DNA from 4 places in the Pseudomonas sp. MYb118 genome. Region 3 is predicted to be linked to each of the others. Evidence: riboswitches for the same ligand, from Rfam matches in the RefSeq annotation. Region 3 holds a riboswitch; each other region holds the start of a gene.
The links. A riboswitch is a leader RNA that binds a small molecule or an ion and turns the genes downstream of it on or off. The one in region 3 is predicted to bind cobalamin.
Positions count from the first base shown of each region.

Region 1 (7,655 bases), on a different contig from region 3:
ATCTTTCAGATGCGCCCGTTGTCCGACGAAGACAAATTGCGTGCCCTGCAATTGCGTGCTTCCCGTCGCGGCCTGCACCTGACGGACGAAGTGGGGCACTTTATCCTGACTCGCGGCACCCGTAGCATGAGCGCGCTGTTCGACCTGCTGGAGCAGCTCGATCAGGCCTCCCTTCAAGCGCAGCGCAAGTTGACCATCCCGTTTTTGAAAGAAACCCTGGGCTGGTAAAGGCCGCGTTTTTCGCGGCTTCCGGCATATTTCAGGCGCCAGTAAACCCGCTTTCCTACAGGGTGCAGGCTGCGCGAGGGTCTAAATGGGGCTTAAGCGCTTAGATGTAAACGCGAAAACGAAAAGTCACAAAAGTTTCGATTGAATTTGCAAATGAGGTTGATAGCGGGCATAGTCTCGGCTTCTTTACAACTATCAGCCACGGTCGTGCCCATGCTAAAGCGCTTCGCACCCCTCGTGCCTCTCGCACTCGTTACCCTGTTGTTCGGTTGTGCCGCCCACACTCCAGTGTCGGAGCAGGCGCCTCAACAACAGGTCAGCAACAACAATTCCGTTACTGCTCAATCGTCGTCCGAGCGTTTCCAGCAAGAACTGGAAACCGACAAGGAACTGGCCAACTTCGCCGAAGGCAAGTCGTACCAGCTTCCAGTTCTGGCTGACAGCATTCTCGAACGCGGCATGTCCCTGATCGGTACCCGCTACCGTTTCGGCGGCACCTCTGAAGCCGGCTTCGATTGCAGCGGTTTCATCGGCTACCTGTTCCGTGAAGAAGCGGGCATGAACCTGCCACGCTCCACCCGCGAAATGATCAACGTCGATGCGCCGCTGGTTTCGCGCAGCGCGCTCAAACCAGGCGATCTGCTGTTCTTCGCCACCAATGGTCGTCGCGGTCGTGTCAGTCACGCCGGGATCTACCTGGGCGACAACCAGTTCATCCACTCCAGCAGCCGCAAAAGCGGTGGTGTTCGGGTCGATAGCCTGGGTGACAGCTACTGGAGCAAGACCTTCATCGAAGCCAAGCGCGCACTCGCGATGGCGCCGACCGTGGTTACCGCTCGCAAGTGATTCTCCGGCCCGGCGCCATGTCCGTGGCGGCCAGGGCCAGCCAGTAACCGCACCGGTTACAGGGTGAACTTAAAGTCTTACTTGAAGTTTGCCCTATAAGCGCTAGAATTCTTATCCATGATTGATGGCAAACCGCCTGCACCCTGCGCAGGCGGTTTTCTTTTCTGTCTCCCGGGCAGAAAAAAAACGCCCCGACCGGATCAGGATGTTCTGCTTATGACGATGTCGGCCCGCTTCACGCTCATACTCTTCGCCGCGCTGCTCAGCGCCTGCGCCAGCCGTACGCCGCCCGCTCCGGTGGTTCGCGCGCCCATTGTCTTTGGTTCTCCGCAAGCGGCTTCGCCGGAAGCCGAAGACGTGCTGTTTCGCGCGTTGGGCCTGGTCGGCACGCCGTATCGCTGGGGTGGCAACACGCCGGATTCCGGTTTCGATTGCAGCGGTCTGATCGGCTATGTTTACCGCGACGCTGCCGGCATTTCCCTGCCGCGTACCACCCGCGAGATGATCACCATGCAGGCCGCCGATGTGGGCAAGGAAGGCCTGCAAAGCGGTGACCTGGTGTTCTTCGCCACCAATGGCGGCTCCCAGGTCAGCCATGCCGGCATCTATGTCGGCGAAGGTCGTTTCGTCCATGCGCCGGCCACCGGTGGCACGGTCAAGCTCGACAGCTTGTCCAAGGCGTATTGGCAGAAAGCCTACCTGAGCGCCAAGCGTGTTCTGCAACCCGAGCATCTGGCGCGCAATCCATAGTCCTGCAGAGGTTGTCATGACCGCTCGCACGCTCAATCTCGATGACGCGCTGTACCAGTACCTGCTCGACGTGTCCATGCGCGAAACGCCGCTGCTCAAGCGCCTGCGCGACGAAACCCAGGCGCTGCCGATGGCGCGCTGGCAGGTGGCACCGGAGCAGGGGCAGTTTCTCGCCTTGCTGGTCAAACTCACGGGTGCCAGACGACTCCTGGAAATCGGCACCTTCACCGGCTACAGCGCCTTGTGCATGGCGGCCGCTTTGCCGGATGACGGCGAATTGATCTGCTGTGATGTGCCCGGCGACTACAACGCCACCGCACGCCGTTACTGGCAGGAGGCGGGGCTGGCTGAGCGCATCGACCTGCGCCTGGCGCCTGCGCTGCAAACCCTGGCGCAACTGGACGAGCCCGGGCAGTTCGACCTGATCTTCATCGATGCCGACAAGGCCAATTACCCCCACTACCTGGAGCACGCCTTGCGCTTGTTGCGCGTGGGCGGCCTGGCGGTGTTCGACAACACCTTGTGGAGCGGGCGGGTGCTCGAACAGGCCCCCGAGAGCGCAGACACCCGCGCCATCCAGGCGCTTAACCGTGCGTTGAAGAGTGATGCACGGGTGGATCTGTCGCTGTTGCCGCTGGGGGATGGGTTGACGCTTTGTCGTAAGCGTTAAATCACTGTCTGTGTGGATTGCCTCTGTGGGAGCGAGCCTGCTCGCGATTGCGGTGGTGAATGCACCGACGTCATCGCGAGCAGGCTCGCTCCCACAGGGAAGGATTGTGTAGCGGTCACTTGAGGGCAGACACCCGCCAAACCTTATTCCCCACATCATCAGCCACCAGCAGGTCGCCCTGGCGGTCGATCACCACGCCTACCGGCCGGCCCATGGCTTTCTCCTCGTCATTGAGGAAACCGGTGAGCACATCGACCGGTGCGCCATTGGGCTTGCCGGCGCTGAAGGGCACGAAGATCACCTTGTAGCCGCTGTGTGGCTTGCGGTTCCACGAGCCGTGCTGGCCGATGAACGCGCCTTCCTTGAATTGCGCCGGCAACGTGTTGCCCTCGGCGAAGGTCAGGCCCAGTGAGGCGGTGTGCGGGCCCACTGCGTAATCCGGGGCGATGGCCCTGGCGACCAGGTCGGGGTTTTGCGGCTCGACGCGTACGTCGATGTGTTGGCCGTAGTAACTGAACGGCCAGCCATAAAAACCGCCATCCTTGACCGAGGTGATGTAGTCCGGCACCAGGTCGCTGCCGATTTCATCGCGCTCATTGACCGCGGTCCACAGGGCGCCGCTGTTTGGCTCCCACGCCAGGCCGTTGGGGTTGCGCAGGCCTGAGGCGAAGATCCGGTGACTGCCGCTGGCGCGGTCCACTTCCCAGATCGCCGCGCGGCCCTGTTCCTTGTCCATGCCGTTTTCGGCGACGTTGCTGTTGGAGCCCACCGTGACGTACAGCTTGCTGCCGTCCGGGCTTGCAATGACGTTCTTGGTCCAGTGGTGGTTCAGGGTGCCGCCGGGCAGATCCAGGACTTTGGTGGGCGCTGACTTGATCGTCGTGTCGCCCTCCTTGTAGTGAAAGCGCAGCAGGCTGTCGGTGTCGGCGACGTACAGATCATTGCCGACCAGGGTCATGCCAAACGGTGAGTTGAGGTTTTCCAGGAACACCGTGCGGGTTTCGGCGACGCCATCGTGGTCCTTGTCGCGCAGCAGGGTGATGCGGTTCGCGCTGGGTACGCCGGCGCCGGCGCGGCCCATGACCTTCTTGGTGATCCAGCCCTTGATACCCTTGCTGTCGTCAGGCTTGGGCGGTGCGTTGGTTTCGGCGACCAGCACATCGCCATTGGGCAGCACGTACAGCCAGCGCGGATGATCGAGACCATCGGCGAACGCGGCCACCTGGGTGCCGGGCGCCGCCGTGGGCCTGGCACCGGCCGGCCAGCCGATGGCCGGGGCGATGTTCATCGTCGGGAACAGGGTTTTGTTCGGTGGCGGCAATTGCGGCGCCGGGCCGGTGCCGTCGGAGACTTGCAGGGTGGAGGTTTCACCGCAGGCGGCGAGCCCTGCGGCGAAGGCGATGACAAGAACGGGCGGGAGCTTGCGCATGCTGATCTTCCTGTGAAGGCACCTGATCAGTAGAGAAGCGCAAGCCCGCGATGGTTCAACCGGTCAGCCGCGGGCTTCCTTGAACAGCACGGCGATGCCGGGATGGTAGTTGCCGGCTTCGTTGCGCAACTTGCGGTAGGCGTAGGGGAAGTACCAGGCCACGGCACAGGAGTGTTCCTTTTGCAGGTCATCGACCATGTCCTGCAACTCTTCCGGCGTGGCGCCGTGCTGGGCCTTTTGCGGTGCGACGAACAGGCAGCCCAGTTTCAGGTCGCTGGTGTAGCTGATGCGCTTGGCATCGCTGGTGATCTCCGCCAGCGCCTGGGTCAGGTTCAGGCTGTTGACCCGCGGCCAGCGCTGGGTCGCTTGCAGGTAGACGCGTGTTTCGCTGGAGGCGATGAACAGGTCGGCGCGCGCGTTGCGTTCGCCTTCTTCGATTTGCTTGCGGGTCTGGGTGTCTTGCAGGGTGACCATCTCGGCCATCCAGGCGGCGGCCGCGAGCAGGCCCAGGTTGGCTTTTTCGTCGTGCCAGTAAGGCGTGTCGTTATCGCCACGCACGGCGTTGTAGCGGTCGATACAGTCAAACCAGCGTTCCAGCAGCGGGCGCAGGAATTCCAGTCGCGGATTGCTGATGTTCATGCCTTGCATGGGACTCACCCTTGTTCTTGTGATGTTGGGTTTATGGCTCTTTGATATCACTGTTGAAAGTGTGGCACAAGATTGGCGTCATTTTATTGATCGACGGCAGTGATTCGTCTGTTGGCGCCCCCGGCTTTAATTGACGCTCCACCCCCAACCCTCTAACCTTCGCGGCTTGTTTCAGGTGCTCTGTGACCGCGGTCGACAGAGTGAAACAGGGAAGCCGGTGAGTGCGTGCACGATCCCGGCGCTGCCCCCGCAACGGTAAATGAGTGAAAGCTGTGTTTTGAGCCACTGTGTCGCAACCGACATGGGAAGGTGCGCAGCCAGGCGTGAGGCCGCTCATGAGCCCGGAGACCGGCCTGATTCAATCCAGCGGCATCACGGTGGGCGATGCCGGGCTTCCTGCCTTCTATTCTTGTGCCTGCCCGCCGTTTTTCAGCTTCAACGGAGAGCTCCCCCATGACTGATTCCCCTGATCGTGACGACCGCCATCTAGCGCGCATGCAGCGCAAAAAGGCCGTGATCGACGAACGCATCGCCAACTCGCCCAACGAATGCGGCCTGCTGCTGGTGCTGACCGGCAATGGCAAAGGCAAAAGCAGCTCGGCTTTCGGCATGCTTGCCCGCTCCATGGGCCACGGCATGCAGTGCGGCGTGGTGCAGTTCATCAAGGGGCGCAACAGCACCGGTGAAGAATTGTTCTTCCGCCGTTTCCCGGAGCAGGTGCGTTTCCACGTGATGGGCGAGGGCTTCACCTGGGAAACCCAGGACCGCCAGCGCGACATCGCGGCTGCCGAAGCGGCATGGGCGGTGTCCCGTGAACTGCTCAGCGATCCTTCGATCGGTCTGGTGGTGCTGGACGAGTTGAACATCGCCCTCAAGCACGGCTACCTCGACCTCGATCAAGTGCTCAGCGATTTGCAGGCGCGCCCGCCGATGCAGCACGTGGTGGTGACCGGCCGTGGCGCCAAGCCGGAAATGATCGAGCTGGCCGACACCGTTACCGAAATGGGCATGGTCAAGCACGCCTTCCAGGCCGGTATCAAAGCGCAGAAGGGCGTCGAACTGTGAGTGAGCCACGTCATTGCCCGGCGGTATTGATTGCCGCGCCGGCCTCCGGTCAGGGCAAGACCACCGTCACCGCCGCCCTGGCCAGGTTGCACCGCAACCAGGGGCGCAAGGTGCGCGTCTTCAAGTGCGGTCCTGATTTTCTCGATCCGATGATCCTCGAGCGCGCCAGCGGCGCGCCGGTGTATCAGTTGGACATGTGGATGGTCGGCGAGCAGGAAAGTCGACGCCTGTTGTGGGAAGCCGCTGCCGAAGCGGACCTGATTCTCATCGAAGGGGTCATGGGCCTGTTCGACGGCACACCGTCCAGCGCTGACCTGGCGCGGCACTTCGGTGTGCCGGTGCTCGGGGTGATTGACGGCACGGCCATGGCGCAGACTTTTGGTGCCCTGGCGCTGGGTCTGGCCCGTTACCAACCGGACTTGCCGTTCGCCGGTGTCCTGGCCAACCGTGTCGGCACCCTGCGCCATGCCCAATTGCTCGAAGGCAGCCTGACCGAAGGTTTGCGCTGGTATGGCGCGTTGTCCCGGGAAACCGCGATCGAGTTGCCGAGCCGCCACCTGGGCCTGGTCCAGGCCAGCGAATTGAACGATCTGGACCTGCGTCTCGATGCCGCGGCCGATGCCCTGGCCAGCAGTTGCGAAGTCGCGCTGCCACCGGCCGTGACATTTGCTGCACCCGAGGTGATTGCCGTCGAGCCTTTGCTGAGCGGCGTACGTATTGCCGTGGCGCGCGACGAAGCCTTCGCGTTCACCTATGGCGCCAGCCTCGACCTGTTGCGGGCGATGGGCGCCGAGCTGGCATTCTTCTCGCCGATTCGCGATTCGCAACTGCCGCCAGCCGACAGCCTGTATCTGCCGGGCGGTTACCCGGAACTGCATCACGTGGCGCTGGCGCAGAACACGTCGATGCTCGAAGCGATCCGTGCTCACCATGCCGCCGGCAAACCCTTGCTGGCCGAGTGCGGCGGCATGCTCTACCTGCTCGATTCGCTGACCGACGTCGAGGGCACTCGCGCCGACCTGGTGGGGCTGCTGGCGGGGGATGCGGTGATGCAAAAACGCCTGGCGGCGCTGGCGTTGCAGGCGGTTGAATTGCCGGAAGGCTCACTGCGTGGGCACACCTATCACCATTCGCTGACCACCACCGAACTGACCCCGATTGCCCGTGGCCTGAGCCCGAACGGTGGGCGCGGCGCGGAGGCGGTTTATCGGCAGGGGCGGATGACGGCTTCTTATGTGCATTTTTATTTTCCGTCGAATCCGGTGGCGATTGCTGCTTTGTTTGCGCCAGACCTTGAGGACGCTATCGCGAGCAAGCTCGCTCCTACAGGGGGTGAGTGTTCTGGTGTGGGAGCGGGCTTGCCCGCGATAGGGCCATGACCGACAACGCCTTCTCCGAGGCCGAACGCGCAGCGGTGTACCGTGCCATCGCCGAACGCCGCGACATGCGCCACTTCACTGGCGGCACCGTCGAGCCCGAGCAACTGCGGCGCCTGCTCGAAGCCGCGCACCAGGCGCCGAGCGTCGGCCTGATGCAGCCCTGGCGGTTCATCCGCATCAGCGACCGCCGCCTGCGCGGGCAGATCCAGGCGCTGGTCGAGGAAGAACGCATGCGCACGGCCGAGGCCCTCGGCGAGCGCAGTGACGAGTTCATGAAGTTGAAAGTCGAAGGTATCAACGATTGCGCCGAGGTTCTGGTCGCGGCGTTGATGGACGACCGTGAGCGGCATATTTTCGGGCGTCGCACCTTGCCGGAAATGGACATGGCGTCATTGTCCTGCGCGATCCAGAACCTGTGGCTGGCGTCCCGTGCCGAAGGGCTCGGCATGGGCTGGGTGTCGTTGTTCGAGCCCCTGGCCCTGGCCGACCTGCTGGGCCTGCCCGCCGGGGCCAAGCCGCTGGCCGTGTTGTGCCTGGGGCCGGTCAAGGAATTCTATCCGGCGCCGATGCTGGTGCTCGAAGGGTGGGCGCAGGAGCGTCCGCTCAACGAATTGCTGTACGAAAATTATTGGGGAGTGAG
Region 1 covers NZ_JBFRXN010000001.1:95,045-102,699, forward strand. Annotated here, with positions in the region: gene hda (DnaA regulatory inactivator Hda) at 1-228, shown strand, start outside; gene ABVN20_RS00480 (C40 family peptidase) at 442-1,074, shown strand; gene ABVN20_RS00485 (C40 family peptidase) at 1,291-1,824, shown strand; gene ABVN20_RS00490 (O-methyltransferase) at 1,841-2,494, shown strand; gene ABVN20_RS00495 (sorbosone dehydrogenase family protein) at 2,610-3,923, opposite strand; gene ABVN20_RS00500 (hypothetical protein) at 3,987-4,571, opposite strand; cobalamin riboswitch at 4,728-4,943, shown strand; gene cobO (cob(I)yrinic acid a,c-diamide adenosyltransferase) at 5,025-5,636, shown strand; gene ABVN20_RS00510 (cobyrinate a,c-diamide synthase) at 5,633-7,015, shown strand; gene bluB (5,6-dimethylbenzimidazole synthase) at 7,012-7,655, shown strand, end outside.
Region 1: it holds a riboswitch for cobalamin, as region 3 does, so the genes downstream of both, cobO (cob(I)yrinic acid a,c-diamide adenosyltransferase) here and ABVN20_RS24050 (CbtB-domain containing protein) in region 3, are expected to answer to the same signal.

Region 2 (7,655 bases), on a different contig from region 3:
AGCGTCGGCGCCTATAACGACCGCCTGAAAGCCCACTACGATGCCCGCAGCGCTCAGGTCTTCGGTGAAGTCGGTTATGCCATCGAAGCCGGTGGTATCGCCCTGGAACCGTTCGCCGGTCTCTCCTATGTCAACTACGACAGCGACACCGCCAAGGAAAAAGGCGGGGTAGGGCGACTGAAGGCCGATGCCGACCAGGACATCACGTTCTCCACCGTGGGCCTGCGTGCGGGCAAGGTGATCAAGCTCGACAGCGGCGGCGAGTTCACGCCGCGTGCTTCGATAGGCTGGCGCCATGCCTTCGGCGACACCAAACCTGATGCCGACCTGACCTTCATTGACGGCGGCGCCTCGTTCAGCACCCAGGGGGTACCGATTGCCAAGGATGCCGCGGTGGTTGAAGCGGGGGTGGATTTCCGGATCAGCGAAAGCGGGAAGTTGGGGATTGGTTATTCGGGGCAGTTGTCGAGCGAGAGCAAGGACCATGCGATGACGGTGAGTTTCAGTATGGGGTTCTGATTGAGGGGTGAGTTGTTCTTGCGGGCCCCATCGCGAGCAGGCTCGCTCCCACAGTGGATTTGTTGTGTGATTGATATCTTTGAATCAACACAAACCATTGTGGGAGCGAGCCTGCTCGCGATGAGGCCCTGAAGCACAGCACAAAAAAGCGCTCCACCGGCAGAGCTCAACGATCACTCCCGCCCCCGAAGTTTCTTCACCTCCGAAAGCCGAACATCCTCGGAAAACGCTCACCCGTTGAGCGTGATAAATCCCGGTATGCCGCCACACCAGGTAACTGGCAATACAGGCCGCGTGCTCATGCGCCATGTCTGAAATCAAGAACCGCCAGAAAATCCCGGTCGATTCCTTGACCTGATGTCATTTTAATGGTCCCCTGCGCGCCTGTTTCAGGTGTCCCATGCCGCCGTGCATGGGGTGAAACGGGAAGCCGGTTCGTCATTTTTTCGATGATCAGTCCGGCGCTGCCCCCGCAACGGTATGCGAGCGAAGCATTCGACAGACCACTGTGCCTCGGCATGGGAAGGTGAATGGTTCATGACCCTCGCGAGCCCGGAGACCGGCCTGAAGCATCGTTTGGCAAACCCGCGGTGGGCGGGCGCAGGCCGGTTCCGTGGGCGCGCTCGCCTGCGATTCCCTATGCGTTATTCCCTCCGGGATTCATTCATTCCTGCTTCAAGTGGAACGACATGTCCCGTAATTCCCTGATCCATTCCCTGCAAGGCACCTGGCTGCGTGCAAGCCTTGTCCCGTGCGTGTTTCTCTCTGCTCCAACCCTGGCGGCGGACGAAGACAAATCCCTGGCGCTGCCCGCTACCGCGATTACCGGTACCGCCGAGCAAACACCCCCACCGGACCTGTTGACGCCGAGTACCAGTGGCTCGCGCCTCAACCTGACGCCGCTGGAAACCCCGGCCAGCGTGACCAGCATCAGCTCCGAGCAGATCCTCAAGCGCAACAACGCGACCGTGCAGGATGCGGTCACCCGCTCCCCGGGCATCACCAACATCGGCACCCCTGGCAACGGCGGCACGGCGTTGTCGGCGCGGGGTTTCACCGGGCACAGTTCGACCATGCAACTCTATGACGGCACACGCCTGTACGTCGGTGCCGGCACCGTGACGTTCCCGGTGGACACCTGGTCGGTCGAGCGCATCGACATCCTGCGCGGCCCGGCTTCGGTGCTGTACGGCGAGGGCGCGACCGGCGCCGTGGTGAACGTGGTGCCGAAGAAACCGTTCGAGGGCGAAGTGCGTAATCATGTGCGCCTGGGCTACGGTTCCGATGACCGCCGTCAAGCCGCGCTGGACAGCGGCGGCTCGCTGACCGACACCCTGAGTTATCGCCTGAACCTCAATCAACTGGCCAGCAATGGCTGGGTCGATCGCGGCGACTCCGAAAGCATCGCCATCAGTGGTTCGCTGCGCTGGCAGGCCAGCGATGACCTGAGCTTCACCTTCAGCCACGACTACGGCGACCAGGACCCGCAGCAGTATTTCGGTACGCCACTGGTCAATGGCCACTTCAGCGAGCACCTGCGCGATCACAACTACAACGTCGATAACGCCACGGTGCATTACAACGACCAGTCCACGCGCCTGGTGACCGACTGGGTGATCAGCGACAACCTGAGCGCCAGCAACCAGCTGTATTTCCTCAAGACGCAAAGGCGCTGGCGCAATGCCGAAACCTACACCTGGCTGCCAGGTGATCAGGTGCGGCGCAGCAGCTTCATCAGCATCAAGCAGACCCAGGAACAGATCGGCGATCGTCAGTCGTTCACCCTCAAGCATTCGCTGTTCGGCCTGGACAGCCAGACCGTGGTCGGCGCCGATTACAATTCGATCCGCTTCGTGCGCAAACACGATTTCGGCAACGTCTACACCGATACCGTGCCGCTGTCCGGCTCGGGCGGTGGCGAGTACGTCAGCACCGATCCTTACCGCTCCCGCGAAGCCAACCAGGCCAAGCAGTTCTCGCTGTTCGCCGAGAACCGCACGCAGTTGACCGAGCAACTGTCGTTGATTACCGGTGCGCGCCGCGATCAGGTGCACCTCGACCGCGACGACCTGCTGGCCGGTACCCGCAGTGATCGCAGCCTGTCCGGCGACAACTGGCGTGCGGGCCTGGTGTTCGCCCTGACCGAAGACCTGTCGGTGTACGGCCAGTACGCCACCAGTACCGAAGGCGTGAGCAACCTGCTGACTCTCAGCGCGGCGCAGCAACAGTGGGACCTGAGCACGGCCAAGCAGACCGAAGTCGGCATCAAGCAATTGCTGCCGGAAGGCCGTGGCGAATGGACGTTGGCCGCCTATCACATCGTCAAGAAGAAGCTGCTGAGCACCGATCCTCTCAACCCGACCGTGCAACAACAGGTGGGCCAGCAGTCGTCGGACGGCATCGAGGCGACGCTCGAACTGCGCCTGCCCTACGACGTGCAACTGTCCGCCAACGCCGCCTGGGTGCGCGCCGAGTACGACGACTTTGTCAGTGGCAGCAGCGATTTCAAGGGCAACCAGCCGGTCAACGTGCCGCGCCGTTCCGCCAACCTGTGGCTGAGCAAGGACTTCGGTGATCTGTTCAGTGCCGGCGCCGGGGCGCGTTATGTCGACAGCCGTTATGGCGACAACGCCAACACGATCGAGGTGCCGAGCTACACGGTGGTCGATGCCAACTTCGACTGGCATGTGCAGAAGGACCTGACCCTGGGCGTGCAACTGAACAACCTGTTCGATCGCCAGTACGCCACCACCAGCGGCAACAACGGACGGCAGTGGTACCTGGGCGAGCCGCGCTCGTTCTTCGTCACGGCTGACTACAACTTCTGATGCGATTGCACCGGCCCTGGGCCGGTGCACTCTGGAGGCACGCCCATGACGAAGCTCGACATCGAAGGCCTGGCCTGGCGTATCGACTCGCGCTGGTTGCTGCGCGAGGTGGGCCTGCACGTGGGGCAGGGTGAGTTCGTCGGCCTGATCGGGCCCAATGGTAGCGGCAAGACCAGCCTGCTGCGCTGCGCCTATCGCTCGACCGAGCCGGATGAAGGGCAGGTGCGCCTGGACGGCGACGATGTCTGGCAACGCCCGGCACGCTGGTGCGCGCAACGCATCGCCGTGGTGTTGCAGGAGTTTCCCCAGGAGTTCGGCTTGAGCGTACGCGATGTGGTGAGCATGGGACGCACGCCACACAAGGGCCTGTTCGACGGCGACACGCCGCACGATGCCCGACTGATCGCCCGGGCGCTGGATCAAGTCGGCCTGGCAAGCTGCGCCGAGCATGCCTTCGCGACACTGTCCGGCGGCGAGAAGCAGCGTGTGCTGCTGGCCCGTGCCCTGGTTCAAGAGCCGCAACTGCTGATCCTCGACGAGCCAACCAACCACCTCGACCCACGTTATCAACTGGAGTTGTTGCAGCACTTGCGCGGCCTGGGCCTGAGCATTCTCGCCAGCTTCCATGACCTCAACCTGGCCGCCGCCTTCTGCGACCGGCTGTATGTCGTCGATGGCGGCCGGATCGTTGCCAGCGGCACGCCGGATCAAGTGCTGACGAGCGCTGTCCTGGAGCAGGTGTTTGGCGTCCAGGCGCTGGTCGACCGGCATCCGTTGCACCCTTATCCACGTATTACCTGGATCACCCGATGATGAATGTCCGTTACCTGATCGGCCTGCTGCTGGTGGCGTTCGCGCTGCCTGGCCTGGCCAGTGAATACCCTTTGACGATCCGCAGTTGTGATCGCGACGTCACCTTCGCCAAGGCGCCGCAGCGGGTGGTGGTGCACGACGTCAACATGAGTGCGATGCTCCTGCACCTTGGCCTGCGTGAGCGGATTGTCGGCTACACAGGTTTCACTAAAAGCAAACACCGCGATCCGTGGGTCGATACGGCGCTGCAAGGTGTGCCGCAACTGGCCAATCGTTACCCGTCCATCGAAACCCTGCTGAGCGCCGACACCGAACTATTCTTCGCCGGCTGGAATTACGGCATGCACGTGGGCGGCCCGGTGACGCCGAGTACCCTCGCGCCGTTCGGCATTGCGGTGTACGAGCTGAGCGAATCCTGTTCCTGGATCATGCAGCAGAAGCGCGCCAGCCTCGACGACCTGTTTCGCGACCTGAGCAATCTGGGGCGGATTTTCTCGGTCGAAGCCTCCGCGCAAAAGCAGGTCGAACAGATGCGCAGCCGCATCGACTCGGTACGCCAGACCGTGGCGCAAGCGCAGCACACGCCAACAGTGTTTTTGTACGACAGCGGCGAAGATCGCCCGACCACTTCCGGACGCCTGGGCATGCCCCAGGCGCTGATCGAAAGCGCCGGTGGCCGCAACGTGATGGACGATGTGTCCGCCAGCTGGACGCAAGTGAACTGGGAAAGTGTGGTCGAGCGTGACCCCGAGGTCATCGTCATTGTCGATTACGGTCCGCGTAGCTGGCAGCAGAAACGTGATTTCCTGCTCAACCAGCCGGCGCTGAAGGATGTGCGCGCCATTCGCGAGCAGCGCTTCATCGTGCTGACTTATCTGGAAGTCACGCCCGCGGTTGAAAACGCCCTGGCCATCGAGAAGATCGCGGCGGGCCTGTACCCCGAATTGTTCGAGCGGCGTGCGCCGTGATCAGGGTGCGTGGCCCAGGCGGCTACCGCTGGCTGATCGTGGGCTTGAGCGCAGCTCTGCTGTTGTCGTGCGTCATGGCCCTGGCGTTCGGGCCGGCAGGGGTGCCGTTGGGCAAGGTGGCGGGTATCGTCGCTGAGCGTCTGGGCCTGGAGGTGCCGGTGTCATGGACGCAGAACCAGGCGCACATCGTCTGGCTGATTCGCGCGCCACGGGTGCTGTTGGGCGCCTTGGTCGGCGCCGGCCTGGCGCTGGTGGGCACGGCGTTGCAAGCGGTCACCCGAAATCCCCTGGCCGATCCGCATCTGCTGGGCATCAGCTCCGGTGCGGCGCTCGGGGCCGTGCTGGTGATCCTTTATCTGGGCGAGTTTCTTGGCGTGTTCAGTCTGCCGCTGGCGGCGTTTCTCGGTGCGGCGGGCAGCATGCTGCTGGTGATCACCGTGGCTCGCCGCGGTGGACGCCTGGACAGCGACCGGTTGCTGCTGGCCGGGGTGGCGGTGTCATTCGTGCTGATGGCGATGGTCAACCTGCTGCTGTACACCGGCGATCAGCACGCGGCAGCTTCGGTGGTGTTCTGGATGCTCGGCGGCCTGGGCTCTGCGCGTTGGAACGTCATCTGGGTGCCAGCGATCTGTGTGCTGCTGGGGCTGGTCGCCTTGCGCGTGATGGCGCGCGGGCTGAATGCGCTGATGAGTGGCGAACAGACCGCTGTCAGCCTCGGCTTCAGTGGACGGCGCCTGAGGGTGCAGGTGTTCATCTGCACGTCATTGCTGACCGGCGTGCTGGTGTCGCTGTCGGGTGCCATCGGCTTTGTCGGCCTGATGGTGCCGCACATGGCACGGGCGTTGGTCGGTGCAGAGAACGGTCGGTTGATCCCGGTGAGCGCGTTGCTCGGCGCGATATTCCTGGTGTGGGTTGACGTCGCGGCGCGCACGCTGATCGCCCCCGAGGATTTGCCCATTGGCATTGCCACGGCGGCGCTTGGCGGGGTGTTCTTCATCCTGTTGTTGAGGCGGTGAGGGCGCGCGATCAGCGGCCCATCCGCACACTGGCAAACGTCGACTCATTGCGCGCATGGTCGAGCGCGGTCACCGGGGTGGGCGCCGGCAGGGTGGTCACCCGTTTGCGCCCCATCGGTGAGCCCGCACGCTCGTCGCTGGGCGGCACGCCGAAGTGCTCGCGGTAGCATTTGGAAAAGTGCGGCGTGGAGACAAAACCGCAGACCGTCGCCAGTTCGATCATCGGCATCGACGTCTGCTTGAGCAGTTGCCGTGCCCGAATCAGGCGCAAGCGCAGGTAGTAACGAGACGGTGTGCATTGCAGGTATTTCTGGAACAGACGCTCCAGTTGCCGGCGTGACAGGTCGACGTATTCGGCGAGGTGGTCGAGGTCGATGGGTTCTTCGAGGTTGGCCTCCATCAGCGCGACGATTTCCTGCAACTTGGGCTGATGGGTGCCCAGTACGTGCTTGAGCGGTACGCGCTGGTGGTCCTGTTCGTTGCGGATGCGCTCGTAGACGAACATCTCCGAGATGGCCGCCGACAACTCACGGCCATGATCGCGACCGATCAGGTGCAGCATCATGTCCATGGGCGCGGTGCCGCCGGAGCTGGTGAAGCGGTTGCGGTCGAGGGTGAACAGCCTGGCGCTCACGCCGACGCGGGGGAAGGCTTCCTGCATGGCCGCCAGGCATTCCCAGTGCACGCTGCATTCGTAGCCATCGAGCAGGCCGGCCTGGGCCAGCGCCCAACTGCCGGTGCAAATGCCCCCCAGCCTGCGCGACTGACGGGCCAGGGTCTTGAGCCAGGTGGTGTGCTCGCGGGTGATCGCGCCCTGGATACCCACACCGCCGCAGACGATGAGGGTGTCGGCCAGCCCTGAATCGCTGCGGCACGCTTCGTCCCACGAGGCATCGGGGGTGATCGGCACGCCGTCGCTGGCCCACACCTGTTTGCCGCCGGGGCTGAAGGTGTGCCAGCGGTAGAGTTGTTTTCCAGTCAGCTGATTGGCCATGCGCAGGGGTTCGATGGCGCAGGACAGGGAAATCAGGGTGAACCGATCCAGCAGCAGGAAACCGACCGACTGGGTCGGTTTGCCGTCGAGTGAGGACATGGGCGTCATCCTGCAGACGTCGCCCGGGCAGGCTGCGCCGATTGCCGCGAGGTGATCAGGCCGATGAACGAGATCGCCAGCGCCAGGCCAATGGTGGTGGTTACTTCGGTGCGGTGTTGCGGGGAAACCATCATCACCGCCAGCGCCGTGCAGATGAACAGGATCACCAGCCAGGTCAGCCAGGGGAACAGCCACATGCGAAAGGTCAGCTCGACGTTCTGCCGGCGCAGCATCCGTCGCATGCGCAACTGCGAAACGGCGATGGCCAGGTACACCAGCAAGGCAATCGCGCCGGAACTGGCCAGCAGGAATTCGAACAGGCCGGCGGGCATGAAGTAACTCCACACGGTGATCGCCGCACCTAGCACGGTGCTGGCGATGACGGCGGCGCGCGGTACGCCTTCGCTGGAAGTGGCCT
Region 2 covers NZ_JBFRXN010000001.1:988,400-996,054, forward strand. Annotated here, with positions in the region: gene ABVN20_RS04650 (autotransporter-associated beta strand repeat-containing protein) at 1-519, shown strand, start outside; cobalamin riboswitch at 894-1,102, shown strand; gene ABVN20_RS04655 (TonB-dependent receptor) at 1,209-3,347, shown strand; gene ABVN20_RS04660 (ABC transporter ATP-binding protein) at 3,393-4,160, shown strand; gene ABVN20_RS04665 (ABC transporter substrate-binding protein) at 4,145-5,128, shown strand; gene ABVN20_RS04670 (FecCD family ABC transporter permease) at 5,128-6,144, shown strand; gene ABVN20_RS04675 (GlxA family transcriptional regulator) at 6,155-7,246, opposite strand; gene gabP (GABA permease) at 7,243-7,655, opposite strand, start outside.
Region 2: it holds a riboswitch for cobalamin, as region 3 does, so the genes downstream of both, ABVN20_RS04655 (TonB-dependent receptor) here and ABVN20_RS24050 (CbtB-domain containing protein) in region 3, are expected to answer to the same signal.

Region 3 (7,655 bases):
GCCAATCGCGCCATACAGCGAAGGATCGCCAGAGTGCACCCGCGCCACGTCCTGGCCCTCGGCATGGGCGGCCTTGATCAGCTCGATGATCTGTTCCAGGTGCAGTTCGGCGCTGTTGACCACCTGTTCGGCGCTGTGGCCCTCCAGCACGGCGGCGGGCACCAGGGAGCCGGCGTAGATGATCACCGGGCAGCTGCGGATCAGCCGCTGGCCTTTGACGGTGATCAGTTCCGGGTCGCCGGGGCCGGCGCCAATGAAGTAGACGGTCATCGTCGTTTCCTGTCAGAAAAGGGAGCAGGGCAACGCTTCAGATGAAGATTGCTCATGATCGAGGGTGGGGATTATCGGGGTTTTACGTGGTACAGGCCAATGCCAGGGTGGCCTGGGCGTATTTTTGTCGCGTGATCAGCAGGGAGGCGGGCGTGCCGGCCAGTCGTTCGGCGAGGGCCAGAGCGGCGCTTTCGGCGACGCCGTAGCAGCCGGTGCGTTCGAACGCGATTTGCGAATGATGACTGAGCCTGGGCTCAAAGACCGCCAATTGTTCGCTGCTGAAATACGTCAGCGGCAGTTGCAGCTGCGCGGCCAATTCGAGCAGGCCCGGTTCTTCACGCTTGAGGTCGATGCTGGCCAGGGCCTTGACCTGCCCGAGGCCGATCTGATGCGCCTGGAGCGCCTGGTCGAGCAGGGCCCGCAGCGTGCTGGCCGGGCAGCCGCGCTGACAGCCCAGGCCGACCACCAGGGTCGGCGCTGTGCTTGGATCGGTCATGCGTGGTATTGGCCATCGCTCTTGCGGCGGAACAACCAGGCGCTGATCAGGCCCAGGGCCAGCCAGAACGCCACGTTGGTCAGTTGCGAAGCGATCTTGAACTGCGCTTCCAGGGCTTCTGGTGCGAGCATCGAATGCACTTCCGGCTGCGGCGCGCCAATCACATGCGGCACAGCGATGATTGCCAGGCCCAGCAGCTTCATCAGCCAATGCCGACCAAATGCGACCAGGGCAATACCGACGGCGGTGGAGGCGGCTGTGCCGATCCACCACATTTGCCGCTGCGCCAGATCCGCTGCAGCGGTGCCTGGCAATTCCGGCGGCAAACCGAGGGTCGGGGCGAGGACGAAGGTGGCATAACCGGCCAGGCCCCAGAGCAGGCCCTGGGAAGTCTTGGTCGGTGCGCGCAGGGTGTAGAGGCCCGCGAGCATCAGGGCGAAACCGACTGCAACCACCAGATTGCCACCGGTGGTGGACAGCACGCGCTGCCAGCCGTCTTCGGGCTCCCAGGCTTCGGCATCGTGGCTGTGGGCGGCGGTGCCGGCGGCGTGTTCGTGGACTTCGACGGCGGCAGGTTCGGATTTTTCGTAGGTCTCGGCCTGCAGAATCAGCGGCGAAACCCAAAAGCTTTGCAGCAGGGTCAGCAGCAGGGCGGCCAGCAGGCCGGAAAACCCTGCGGTTTGCGCGATACGCTTGATCATGTCGTCAGGTCTCAATGGCACGGGAACGCGGCGCTGTGACGGGTATCGTGGGCAGCGTTGTGCACCGCCTCGATGTGCGAGAAACCGGCGAAGTAGACCAGGCACGCGCCCAGGATCGACGCGCAGACGGCGGCGGTCAGGCGTTGGGTCAGGGTGGTCGTGGTGGTGCTGGCGGATGTGTGGCCGGTGCTGCTGATGATCGACATGGCGCTTCCCTCTGTTCTGTCAGGGTGACGGGAGCGCATGCAGGGACCCTGCGTATCGGGCACGCAGAGGTTCGAACAGCGCCCGCCCACCGCGGGTTTGTTGTTTTCGTGATCGTAACGTCACGTTGTGTTGCGGGCCGGTCTCCGGGCTCACGAGGGGCTTGGACCAGAGCCCGAACCTGCAAGAATCGCCTTCCCATGCCGGTGGCCGGCACAGTGGCTGTGATTCTTCGCTCGCTTACCGTTGCGGGGGCAGCACCGGACTGACATGGCCTTGAGTAAAGCACATGATTCACCGGTTTCCCGTTTCACCCTGTGAAGGGCACCCGTAACAAAGTGTGTAGGAGAGCATGGGGCGGCTTTGCCGTCAATCGAGACCGCGTAGACCCCATCGCGGGCAAGCCCGCTCCTACAGTGGGTCTGCGTTCACCTCCCCCTGTAGGAGCGAGCTTGCTCGCGATGGCGTCCGACCTGCCAGCACAAGAATTTGACCCGCCCCAACACGATGCGTAGCCTTGTCCCCACGAGGTTCTTCGCCATTGGCGAAGCTAAGAAGGGAACGCGGTCGATGCCGCGGCTGCCCCCGCAACTGTGAACGGTGATGTTCGCTGCCACGCCACTGCAAACCCTGCACAACGGGTTCGCGGGAAGGCGCAGCGAATGCCGGGCCCATCGCCCGGCACACTGTCAGCCAGGAGACCTGCCTCGAAACAGATTCTCACTACAACCGGGCGGGGTGATCCGGTGGCGAAATGCTTGCGCGCACTTGGATTGCAGCGCTCGTCGTCCCGTATGCCCGCCACCTTGCCAAAGGGCATCCGATGAAAACACTGGCCAAACTCCCCGTCACCATCGTCACCGGCTTCCTCGGCTCGGGCAAGACCACCTTGCTGCGGCACATGCTCGACAACGCCGAAGGCCGGCGCATCGCGGTGATCGTTAACGAATTCGGCGAGCTGGGCATTGATGGCGAAATCCTCAAGCAATGCTCCATCGGCTGCACCGAGGAAGAAGCCGTGGGCCGCGTGTTCGAACTGGCCAACGGTTGCCTGTGCTGTACCGTCCAGGAGGAGTTCTTCCCGGTGATGCGCGAACTGGTAGCGCGCCGTGGCGATCTGGACCACATCCTCATCGAAACCAGCGGCCTGGCCTTGCCCAAACCGCTGGTGCAAGCCTTCCAGTGGCCGGAAATCCGCAGCGCCTGCACAGTTGATGCGGTGATCACCGTAGTCGACAGTCCGGCCGTGGCCGCCGGCACCTTTGCCGCATTCCCCGATCAAGTGGACGCCCAGCGCAAGCTCGATCCGAACCTGGATCACGAGTCGCCGCTGCACGAACTGTTCGCCGACCAACTGGCCAGCGCCGACCTGGTGATCCTCAACAAGGCTGACCTGATCAACGCCGAAGACCTGGCTCGTGTGCGCCAGGAAGTCGCCGAGGAACTGCCGCCAGCGGTGAAGATCATCGAAGCCAGCAGCGGTCGTCTGCCGCTGGATGTGCTGATCGGCCTGGGCGCCGGTTCTGAGGAGCACATCGACAGCCGCCACAGCCACCACGATCACCACCACGAAGGTGAGGACGATCACGACCACGACGCGTTCGACTCCATCTCCATCGAGCTGCCCCAGGCCGACGAAAGCCTGTTGCTCGATGCGCTGACCCAGTTGGTGGTGCAGCACGACATCCTGCGGGTCAAGGGTTTCGCGGCGATCCCGAACAAGCCGATGCGCCTGCTGATCCAGGGCGTGGGCACGCGTTTCGACAAGCACTTCGACCGTAAGTGGAACAGCGACGAAGCGCGCACCACGCGCCTGGTGCTGATCGGCCAGGAGCTGGACGCGGCGAAACTCGAAGCGCAGCTGCGCGCCGCGCTCAGCGTTTAACCCATGCACCTGCTCAGGACCCAGCCCGGCGGTTTCGTGTCGGATGACAACATTGCCGACCTTGGACAAACCCCCGCTGAGCTGGTGATCCTGTGCAGCGGCGACTCGAGCCTGGCCTTGCTCGCCGAAGCAGCGCAGCAACTGCCCGACGACTACCCCAGCGTGCGCCTGGCCAACCCGATGCAGGTGCAGAATCACGCCTCGGTCGACCTGTATGTCGACGAGGTGCTGCGCCATGCCAAGGTCATCCTGATCTCGTTGCATGGTGGCATTGCCTATTGGCGCTATGGCGTCGAGCAAATGATCGAGCTGTCGCGCCGGGGCGTGCAATTGATTCTGGTGCCAGGCGATGACCGTCCCGATCCCGAACTCAGTGACCTGAGCACGGTTGCTGCTCCAGACCGAGACCGGCTCTGGCATTACCTGCGCCAGGGCGGCATGGCCAACGCGCTGGACCTGTTTCGCTGCCTGGCCAATCGCTGGCTGGGCCGTGATTACGCGTGGGGCGAGCCGCAAACCCTGCCACGTACGGCGATCTACCACCCACGTAAAAGCCCGGCGGCCCTGAGCGACTGGCAAGCCGACTGGCAGGGCGGTCAGCCAGTGGCGGCGGTGCTGTTCTACCGCTCGCACTTGCAGGCGGCCAACACCGGGTTCATCGACGTGTTTTGCCAGCGCCTGCAAGCGGCGGGGCTCAATCCCTTGCCGGTGGCGCTGGCCAGCCTGAAGGAGCCCGGTTGCCTGGCGGTGGTCGAGGACTGGCTGGACGAGGTCCAGGCGTCGGTCATTCTCAACACCACCGGCTTTGCCCAATCCAGCCCGGAGGCGCCGCACCTGCGTCCGTTCCGGCGCAACATCCCGGTGATCCAGGCCATCTGCGCCCAGGACAACGAACCGGGCTGGCGCGACAGCGAGCAAGGTCTCGGCCCGCGGGACCTGGCGATGCACATCGCGCTGCCGGAACTGGACGGGCGCATCATCAGCCGGCCGATCAGCTTCAAGGACCTGGCCTGGCGCAGCGAGCGCAGCCAGTCCGACGTGGTGTGTTACCGGGCGGCTCCGGAGCGCATGGATTTTGTCGCCGAACTGGCGCGACGCTGGGTCGAACTGGCGCGGGTGCCCAACGGCGACAAGCGCATTGCCCTGGTCCTGGCCAATTACCCGACCCGGGATGGGCGCATTGGCAATGGCGTCGGCCTCGACACCCCGGCGGCGGCGCTGAACATCCTGCGCGCCCTGCGTGAGCAGGGTTATCCGCTGCCGGCCGAGCTGCCGGACAGCGGCACGGCGCTGATCCAGCAACTGCTCGGCGGCGTCAGCAATGATCTGGACAGCCTCGATCAGCGGCCCTGCCAGCAAAGCCTGGCGCTGGATGACTACCAGCGCCTGTTCGACGCCTTGCCCGAGGCCAACCGCCAGGCGGTGCTGGAGCGCTGGGGCACGCCCGAGCAAGACCCGATGTACCGCGGCGGGCGAATGATGGTCGCCGGGCTGCGCCTGGGCCTGACCTTCGTCGGCATCCAGCCGGCACGGGGTTATCAGGTTGACCCGAGCGCGGTCTATCACGACCCCGACCTGGTGCCGCCACACGGTTACCTGGCGTTCTATTTCTGGTTGCGCCAGGCCTACGGCGCCCATGGCGTGATCCACGTCGGCAAGCACGGCAACCTGGAATGGCTGCCGGGCAAGGGCGTCGGCCTGTCAGAAAACTGCTGGCCGGACGCGCTGCTCGGCCCGCTGCCGAACATCTACCCGTTCATCGTCAACGACCCGGGCGAGGGCGCCCAGGCCAAGCGGCGTACGCAGGCGGTGATCATCGACCACCTGATGCCGCCGCTGACCCGCGCAGAAACCTACGGCCCGCTGCGCAACCTGGAGCTGTTGGCCGACGAGTATTACGAAGCGCAACTGCTCGATCCACGGCGCGCCCGGGAATTGCAGCGCGACATCCTGCAACTGGTGCGCGACAGCCACATCGACCGCGAACTGCAACTGGACGAACCCCTGGACAGCGACGCCGACGCGGCGATCTGGCTGCCCCGGCTGGACACCTACCTGTGCGACTTGAAGGAATCGCAGATCCGCGATGGCCTGCACATCTTCGGCGAATCACCGAGCGGACGCCTGCGCATCGACACACTGCTGGCGCTGCTGCGCATTCCCCGCGGCGACGGGCGCGGGGCGCAGTCGAGCCTGTTGCGGGCGTTGGCCAAGGCGCTGGAGTTGGGTTTCGACCCGCTCGATTGCGCACTGGCCGAAGCCTGGACCGGGCCGCGGCCGGAGGCGTTGCTGGCGGTCAGTGCGGAGCTGTGGCGCACGGCGGGGGATACCCGTGAGCGGTTGGAGTTGTTCGCCGCGCAACTGATCTCACAAACGCTGAACGCACCCCTTCACTGTGGGAGCGAGCCTGCTCGCGATGGTGTATCAGACACATTGGAGGTAACTGACAGACCATCGCGAGCAGGCTCGCTCCCACAGAATCCAAACCCAAATCAGGGGTCGGGTTGGGCAGAGGTCGAAGCCATCCTCGACCACCTGCACGAAGTCGTCGCCCCACGCCTCGACGCCTGCGGCCCCGCTGAAATGCGCGGTCTGCTCGATGCCCTCAGCGGTCGCTTCGTCCCCGCCGGCCCCAGCGGCGCCCCCAGCCGTGGTCGCCTCGATGTGCTGCCCACCGGGCGCAATTTCTACTCGGTGGACGTGCGCAACCTGCCCACCACCACCGCGTGGCGTATCGGCTTCCAGTCGGCCAACCTGATTCTCGAACGGCACCTGCAGGACCATGGCGATCACCTGCGTCAGCTCGGTCTGTCGGTGTGGGGCACCGCGACCATGCGCACCGGCGGCGACGACATCGCCCAGGCCATGGCCCTGATGGGCGTGCGGCCGGTCTGGGCCACGGGCAGCCAGCGGGTCGACGACTTCGAGATCCTGCCGTTGAGCCTGCTCGATCGGCCGCGGGTGGATGTGACCTTGCGCGTGTCCGGGTTCTTCCGTGATGCGTTCGCCAACCTGATCCGCCTGTTCGATGCGGCAGTGCAGGCAGTGGCCGCGCTCGACGAACCGGACGACCTCAACCCGCTGGCAGCCAAGGTCCGTGCCGAGCGCGCAAGCCTGGTGCAGGCGGGGCTGGATGAAGATGCCGCAAGGCGCCAGGCCGGCTGGCGGATTTTCGGTGCCAAACCGGGGGCCTATGGCGCCGGGGTGCAGGGCGCCATCGACGGTCGCCTGTGGCAAAGCCGCGAAGACCTGGCCGAGGTGTACCTGAATTGGGGCGGCTATGCGTACGGCGGTGCCGACGAGGGCACCGCCGCCCGCGAGCAGTTCGCCCAGCGCCTGAGCCAGGTGCAGGCGGTGTTGCAGAACCAGGACAACCGCGAGCACGACCTGCTCGATTCCAATGACTATTACCAGTTCCAGGGCGGCATGCTCGCCGCCGTGGAAAGCCTCGGCGGAGCAGCGGCGGCCAGTTACCATGGCGATCACAGCCAGCCGGACCTGCCGAAGATCCGCACGCTCAAGGAAGAACTGAACCGGGTGATCCGTTCGCGAGCGGCCAACCCGAAGTGGCTCGAGGGCGTCAAGCGCCACGGCTACAAGGGCGCGTTCGAGATGGCAGCGACGGTCGACAACCTGTTCGCCTTCGACGCGACCACCCAGTTGATCGACGATCACCACTACGCCTTGCTGGCCGACGCCTACCTGCTCGACCCGGCGACCCGGGATTTCGTGCGCGAGCACAACCCCCACGCCCTGCGCGACATGACCGAGCGCCTGCTCGAAGCGCAGCAGCGGGGCATGTGGCAGGAACCGGGCGAGTACCGCGAGGCGCTGGAAAACCTGTTGCTGGATATAGAAGAAGATGGCTGACCAGTCCTCATCCCATGCCCTGTGGGAGCGAGCCTGCTCGCGATGGACTGTCAGCCGGCTCCGATGTGACTGACACTCCATCGCGAGCAGGCTCGCTCCCACAGGTATTTCATCTTCACCAGTTACCGACCATGACCGAGATTGAACCATGACCCACACCCCCCATTTCCCCCTCTCCGCCGTGGTCGGCGCCGACGACTTGAAACTCGCCCTGTACCTGACCGCCATC
Region 3 covers NZ_JBFRXN010000003.1:572,432-580,086, forward strand. Annotated here, with positions in the region: gene cobM (precorrin-4 C(11)-methyltransferase) at 1-270, opposite strand, end outside; gene ABVN20_RS24040 (cobalamin biosynthesis protein) at 353-766, opposite strand; gene ABVN20_RS24045 (CbtA family protein) at 763-1,467, opposite strand; gene ABVN20_RS24050 (CbtB-domain containing protein) at 1,479-1,673, opposite strand; cobalamin riboswitch at 1,791-2,018, opposite strand; cobalamin riboswitch at 2,183-2,396, shown strand; gene cobW (cobalamin biosynthesis protein CobW) at 2,495-3,556, shown strand; gene cobN (cobaltochelatase subunit CobN) at 3,560-7,426, shown strand; gene ABVN20_RS24065 (ATP-binding protein) at 7,575-7,655, shown strand, end outside.

Region 4 (7,655 bases), 480 kb from region 3:
GGCAATTTCGGCACCGGCTTCTACGGCGAACCGCGCAGCTTGCAACTGACGACGCGCTGGGACTTCTGAGCCCGCAGCGCATACACTGCACTACGCATCTGCCCAGGACCGCGACGATGAAACCCACCGCCAGACACACCGACAAGGCCCCGCGTTTCTGGCGCGACGACGCCCTGCCCTTCATCGAGGCCCGATCCATCGCCGATGGCCGCGAGGTCTGTTACAGCCGCCATTCCCACGCGCATTTTTCCATCGGGGCGATCACTGCCGGGCGCAGCACTTACCTCCATGAGCAGGCGTCGTTCGAGGTCAGCGCCGGCACGGTGGTGTTGATGAATCCGGGCGATGTCCACGCCTGCAACCCGATTGATGACCAGCCGTGGTCGTACCTGATGTTGTATGTGGAAACCGCGTGGCTGACCGATCTGCAGCATCAGCTTGGGTTCGCCCAGGATCTGGCGTTCCGGCGTTTTACCGCCACGCATACCCAGGACGTCGGCCTGTTCAACGGGCTTGGGGCGTTGTACGAGACGCTGGTCGACAGCCAGCAGGACGTGCTGGGCAAACAGAGTGCGGCGGTGGAGTTTTTCACCGAGGTGCAGCAGCGGCTCAACCCCGGTGAATCCCCCGTGCGCGAGCCGAATTTCAAGCTGGAGCGGGCAGCGGATTTCATTCGCGAGCACTGCACGCAACTGCTCAAGCTGGAAGACATTTGCGAGGCGGCGCAGTTGTCGCCGTCCTACCTGATCCGCGCCTTCAAGCAGCATTACGGCATGACGCCCCATGCATTTCTGGTCAACCAGCGCATCCAGTTCGCCCGCGAGCGCCTGCGCAGTGGCCGGTTGATCGCCGATGTGGCACTGGAGGCGGGCTTTGCCGACCAGGCGCATTTTCAGCGGGCGTTCAAACAGCACCTGGCGGCGACGCCGGGGCAGTATCGCGGCGTCTAGGGCAGCAGCAGGTAGACGGCGCTCAAGGCCAGCAACAGGGCCATGGCGCGGTTGAACAGGCGCATGCCCGCCGGGTTTTCCAGGTAACCGCGCAGGAAAGTGCCGGCGTACGCCCAGCAGCCGACGGACAGGTAGCAGATCACCAGGTACACCGCCGCAAACTGCCAGATGAGCCGCGCCTCGCCATCGGCGACAAACGCCCCCATCCCCGCCACGCAGGCCAGCCAGGCCTTGGGGTTGAGCCATTGCATCACCGCGCCGTAGACCATCGACGGCGCCCGTGCCGAGTCCTTCGCATCGAGCTGGCCGTTGTCCGCGGCGAGCTTCCAGGCCATGAACAACAGGAACGCCACGCCGGCCAGTTGCACGACACGCGTCAATTGCGGCCACTGCTGCAACAGCTCGTGCAAGCCCAGGCCCATCAACACCAGCAACAACACAAACCCCAGCGTCGCCCCGGCCACATGCCGCTGGCTGGCGCGAAACCCGAACTGCGCCCCCGAACTCAACGCCACAATATTCACCGGCCCCGGCGTGATGGAAGCCACCAGTGCGAAAGCGGCCATCGACATGATCAGACTCATGGTTATTTTCTTCCCTTCAGTTGAACCAAGGGCTCCAAGGTAAATAACCGGGCGGGTCTGGTATTGAACAAAACTGCCCAATCCCCAAACCCTGCTCGCCGCGGGGTGTCAGGCATTCAGCATTATCGTTGACGACCATCGCGGGCAAGCCCGCTCCCACAGGGATTGCCGGTGTACACACAATCCATTTTCACCACCGCCGCCCCCCCTGTAGGAGCGAGCTTGCTCGCGATGGATTCAAGGCCGCCGCGGGGTGTCAGGCATTCAGCGTCATCGTTGGCGACCATCGCGAGCAGGCTCGCTCCCACAAGGATTGGGGGTGTACACACAATCTGTTTTCACCACCAACCCCTCTGTGGGAGCGAGCCTGCTCGCGATGGGGTTCAAGGCCGCCGCGGGGTGTCAGGCATTCAGCGTTATCGTTGACGACCATCGCGAGCAAGCCCGCTCCCACAGTGATTGTCGGTGTACACACAATCTATTTTCACCACCGCCGCCCCCTGTAGGAGCGAGCTTGCTCGCGATGGACTCAAGGCCTCCGCGGGGTGTCAGGCATTCAGCGTCATCGTTGGCGACCATCGCGAGCAGGCTCGCTCCCACAGGGAGGGATGGGTTGTTTGAACTTTGTCATTCAGGAATACGCGCCAACCACCCGTTTCACTTTGACCAACGCCTCACGCAACGCCTGCATATCCACCGAGCCCAGCGCCAGGCGGATGGCGTGGGGCACGTGCACCGAGGTGGCGAAGGGTTCGGCGGTGGAGACGGCAACCTGTTCGTGCATCAACTCCACGGCGATCTGGTCCGAGCGCGCATCCTCGCCCAGGGGCAACCACAGAAAATACGATGACGGATGCGTCATGCAGCGCAGCCCCTTGAGCAATTGAGCCGCCAACGCCTGGCGTGTCTGGGCGTCGGCGCGCTTCTGCGCCTCCAGTTGGGCGACTGTTCCGTCATCTATCCAGCCACAGGCAATCGCGGTCATCACCCCTGGCGTGTTCCAGGTCGTTGCCCTGATCACCCGTTCCAGCGCCGGCACCTTGTCTGGCGGCGCTGCGACAAAACCGACCCGCAACCCCGTGGCAACGTTCTTCGAGAACCCCGACACATACACCGTGCGCTCCGGCGCCATTTGCGCCACCGGCAGCGGCGCGTCCTCGACCAGAAATGCGTAGGCCGCATCTTCGATGATCAACAGCTCATGCTGGCGCGCAATCGTCACCAGGCGCTCGCGCCAAGCCACATCCATCACCCACCCACACGGGTTGTGCAGCGTCGGCATGCTGTACACCGCCCGCACCGAGCGCTTTCGACAAAGCCGTTCGAGCGCCTCCAGATCCGGCCCGCGGTCGGTGACCGGAATGGGCACAATCTCCAGGTGCAACGATTCGGCCAACACCTTGAAGCCGGTGTAGGTCAGCGCATCTGCCGCGATCACATCCCCTGGCTTGAGCAGCGCCATCATCGCCACGGCCAGACCATGCTGGGCGCCGCTGACGATCAACACCTGCTGCGCCTCCACGCTCAGGCCCCGCGACTGCAGATGCCGGGCAATCGACGCCCGCTCATGCAGGCGCCCGCCGTGGGGCTGGTAACGCAGATGGGCCTCCAGGTCGCCCGACAACGCCAGTTGCCGCAACGCGGTGCGCAACAGATCGGCCTGCCCCGGCAACGACGGATAATTGAAATTCAGGTCGGCCATGCCCACCGCCACCACATGCTGGCTGACACCCTGGCCCGCCGGCAGCGACATCTCCCGCACAAAGGCGCCGCGCCCGGTCTCGCCACTGACCAGCCCCATGGCTTCCAGCTCGGCGTACACCCGGCTGGCCGTCACGAAGGCCAGCCCATGCTCCGCCGCCAGCTGGCGATGGGTCGGCAACCGGGTACCCGGTGCCAGGCGCCCCGAACGGATATCGGCGGCATAGGTGTCGACCAGCGACTTGTAGCGTAAACGAGGCATGGGGCGATGTATCCATGACAATTTTTTGATTGTCTCAATACTCGGTCATACGATGCCCGCAACGCAACCCACCACCGCCAACGCCTGTCGAGTGACCGCCATGGAACGAACCACCCAGCTCAACACTCAGCCCCGGGCGAAATCCGCCAGCGGCTGGCTCAACGGCCTGATCGGCGTGATCATCTTCAGCGGCTCCCTGCCCGCTACCCGCGTCGCCGTGCTGGAGTTCGACCCGGTGTTCCTCACGGTCATCCGTGCCACCCTGGCCGGTCTGCTCGCCCTGTGCCTGCTGACCCTGTTCAAGGAGAAGCGCCCTACCCGCCAGCAAATCCTGCCGCTGCTGATCGTCGCCCTCGGCGTGGTCCTCGGCTTCCCCCTGCTGACCGCACTGGCCCTGCAATACGTCACCTCGGCCCACTCCATCGTGTTCATCGGCCTGCTGCCGCTGGCCACCGCCGCATTCGGCGTGATCCGCGGTGGCGAACGACCCCGTCCGGCGTTCTGGCTGTTTTCGATCCTGGGCAGTTTGCTGGTCTCGGGCTACGCCCTGTCCCAGGGCGTGACCGCCAACCCCACGGGCGACATTCTCATGCTGCTGGCCGTACTGGCCTGCGGCCTGGGATATGCCGAAGGCGCCAAACTGTCGCGGACCCTGGGCGGCTGGCAGGTGATTTGCTGGGCGCTGGTGCTGTCGCTGCCGGCCATGGCCCTGCTCAGCGCCTGGCGTGCCCCCGCAACCTTGACCGGCATCAGCCTGCCGGCGTGGTTCAGTCTGGGCTACGTGTCGTTGTTCAGCATGTTGATCGGGTTCGTGTTCTGGTATCGCGGCCTGGCCCAGGGCGGAATTGCCGCCGTGGGACAACTGCAATTGCTGCAGCCGTTTTTTGGCCTGGCACTGGCGGCCGGCCTGCTGCATGAGCAGGTCAGCATCGGCATGGTGGCGGTGACGTTGGCGGTGATTTTGTGTGTGGCGGGGGCGAAGCGGTTTTCCAGATAGCCGGGCCCAGATACGTTTCCTGCGGATCCGCACTTAAGCCCGACCTCCGTCGCCGATGCACGTGCTGTACACGCCTGATCAGCGGATGACCCCGAAGCTGCGCAGCTTCCTGGATTTTTGTGTGCAAGCCTTCGGCAGGACACCGCCCCTGTAGGAGCGAGCAGGTCATGTGACAGTAATTATTTTGTCATGATATCAATTTGGTACTGCAAGATTTTTCCCGTATGTTGCCGCTCATTGTTCGATACAGCGCTACGGAAAGCCCGCATGACCGCAAAGCCTTCAACCATGACCAAGCAAGTTACCTACCTGGGCCACGAGATTTTTGTCGAGACATTCGGCCCTGTCACTGCACGCCCTCGCGATACCGGCGGCCTGCAAACCCATCACACCACGAAAGTTTCCGTCTGGTTCGACGGTAAAGAACTGGAAGAGGCGCGCGAGACCCCTTCGCTGCTGTTCGTGTCGCGCGAAGACGCGGCTGAGCTGGGCTTCGAAATCGGGCAGATGATCGTCGATCAACGCCGCGAATCCGTTATGTCCAGCCCGATCATATTCAAGATGCCTCGATTGGCGCTCTCGTTACTGCGCGACTGAGAGACCGGACTTCGCTCGGCGACTGCGCTGAGCAGGGTCACTTCGCCTGGCGAGGATCGTCCGCCGCATCAATGTATTTGAGGCCCAACGGTCCGATCCCGTAGACCTGAGTGACATACTCCCCGGACTTCGCCCAATGGAAATGCGGCGTATTGCCCGGCAGCACGACCACACTCCCGGGCCCATACGCCACCAGTTTGTCAGCGTCGAAGGTCGTGCCCTGGCCAATGTAGAACACGCCTGAAATCACTGTGTAGATACGATCTTCAGGATGGGTATGCGGCATCAGCTTCAAGCCGTCCGGCACTTTCACCCGTACCACGTAGGGCCCCGGCTGGCTTGGGTTGCCGACGATCACCGCGAGTTTCGCCGCGCCGGGAAAGGCCGCGAAACCCTGCCATTGCACGTCTTCATTGCGTATCGACGAATATTGTTTGTTGTCCAGCGCGGCGGACCAGGCCGGGGCAGCGAGGGCGGCGCCGGCCGCGATGAGCAATGCGCCGATGGCGCGACGTGAGCCGGAGTTATTCATGTGTGCGTTCCCTGATGACGGTCGCAGGGCACGGCCTGCGAACTGGAACGCGATGATATTTTTCCGCGGGACGCGAATAAATCACGTCCCGGGCACTTCAGTTCTTACACGGCGTAACAGGCTAGCGCGGGTTGAGCCGCAGGATGGAAAAATTCAGCGCGGCCGCCACGCACAGCCACACCAGGTAGGGAAACAGAATCAACCCGGTGATGATGTCCAGGCGCAGCGCCATGACCACCATGGCCGCGACCACCAGCCACAACACCACCAGTATCACCATCCCCGCCAGCACGTGATGGGCGCCGAAGAACACCGGCGTCCACAGCGTATTGAGCGCAATCTGCGCTGCCCACAGCGCCAGCACCGTCTGGCTGCCCGGAATGAGGGTCAGGCGATAGCCCGCCCAGGCCAGCAGCAGGTAGATGAGTGTCCACGCCACGGGAAAGACCCAGTTGGGCGGTGTGAAGCCAGGCTTGACCAGTGAGCGATACCACTCGCCCGGCTTGAACAGCATACCGGTGCTGGCCGCGGCCGCGCAGGCCAGGAGGAAGATGAAGAAGTTCGTGGTCATGGTCGCTTCCTGTCTCGGTTCATTTTCAACTTGGACGTGCCTTGCCCCGTTAAAAGTTCACCCCGCCGAGGGTGAAAAAAACCACGTTCCCCCTTGGCGGCCCGATCGACTACCATACGCCGCCGGTTCCCGAAGGGGACTAACAGGGAATCCGTAGCGCCGCACCTGGCGCCAATCGGAACTGCCCCCGCAACTGTAGGTGCCGAGCCTGCTCCAAGTTGGCCACTGGATCTGATCCGGGAAGGCTGGAGCCTGGCGACGACGCATCAGTCAGGAGACCTGCCGGCCAAGCAAATCACTGACCGGCGGGGTGTCCGGGGAGGACATCTTTGCCGACCGGCCTTGCCCTGCCTTAGCGCAGCGTTCGATGGTGTGTTTCCAGACCCGTACCGCGCCCGTTCAACGTACGGTTCAAATGGAGATTGCCTCATGCTGTTGCCCCGCCTTACCGCGCTGTTCGCCGGCCTGGGTCTGTGTGCCCTGGCGCAAGCCGCCCCTACGCAATACCCGCTGACGATTGACAACTGCGGCACTCCCCTCACGTTCGCGCACGCCCCCACCCGCACCGTGACCATCGGCCAGGCCGGCACCGAGATGCTTTATGGCCTGGGCCTGGGTGACAAAGTGGCGGCCACCTCGCTGTGGTTCAACGACGTGCTGCGGGCGTACAAGGCACAGAACGACAAGGTCGAACGCCTGGCCAATAACGAGCCGAGTTTTGAAGCGGTGATCGGCAAGCGTCCGGAACTGGTGACCGTGGAATTCGAGTGGATGGTCGGCCCGCAAGGCGCCGTGGGCACCCGCGAACAGTTTCATGAACTGAAGATCCCGACCTACCTGCTGCCGTCCGATTGCGAAGGCAAGGACAACCTGGTCGGCGCCGACGGCACCCGCCTGGAGCCATTCCGCATCGACACCCTCTACAAGAGCATCGAGCAACTGGCGCAGATTTTCGACGTGCAGGCACGGGGCGAACAATGGGTTGGCGAGCTCAAGGCCAAGCTGGCCGCTTCGGTGGCCAAGGTGCAGAACAAAGGCGTGAAAAAGGCCAGCGCGCTGGTGTGGTTCTCCAGCACCGACATGAACGTCGACCCGTTCGTGGCCGGGCACAAGGGCATTCCGGACTTCATGCTCAGCACCCTGGGCATTCGCAACGTGGTCGAATCCGACGAAGAATGGCCGACCGTGGGCTGGGAAACCATCGCCAAGGCCAACCCGACGTTCCTGGTGATCGCGCGTATGGACCGCCGCCGTTTCCCCGCCGATGACCATGAGAAGAAACTGGCATTCCTGCGCAGCGACCCGGTCACCCGCAACATGGACGCGGTGAAAAACAACCGCATCATCATCCTCGACGCCATGGCCCTGCAGGCCAGCGCACGGATGTTCGAGGGACTTGAACAAATGGCCAGCGCCATCGACGGCTTCGACCTGCCGAAATGACTGCGCTCCTGATTCGAA
Region 4 covers NZ_JBFRXN010000003.1:1,051,060-1,058,714, forward strand. Annotated here, with positions in the region: gene ABVN20_RS25945 (TonB-dependent siderophore receptor) at 1-69, shown strand, start outside; gene ABVN20_RS25950 (AraC family transcriptional regulator) at 117-950, shown strand; gene ABVN20_RS25955 (LysE family translocator) at 947-1,534, opposite strand; gene ABVN20_RS25960 (PLP-dependent aminotransferase family protein) at 2,166-3,497, opposite strand; gene ABVN20_RS25965 (DMT family transporter) at 3,598-4,494, shown strand; gene ABVN20_RS25970 (hypothetical protein) at 4,762-5,091, shown strand; gene ABVN20_RS25975 (cupin domain-containing protein) at 5,129-5,623, opposite strand; gene ABVN20_RS25980 (TspO/MBR family protein) at 5,745-6,194, opposite strand; cobalamin riboswitch at 6,301-6,496, shown strand; gene ABVN20_RS25985 (ABC transporter substrate-binding protein) at 6,624-7,637, shown strand; gene ABVN20_RS25990 (FecCD family ABC transporter permease) at 7,646-7,655, shown strand, end outside.
Region 4: it holds a riboswitch for cobalamin, as region 3 does, so the genes downstream of both, ABVN20_RS25985 (ABC transporter substrate-binding protein) here and ABVN20_RS24050 (CbtB-domain containing protein) in region 3, are expected to answer to the same signal.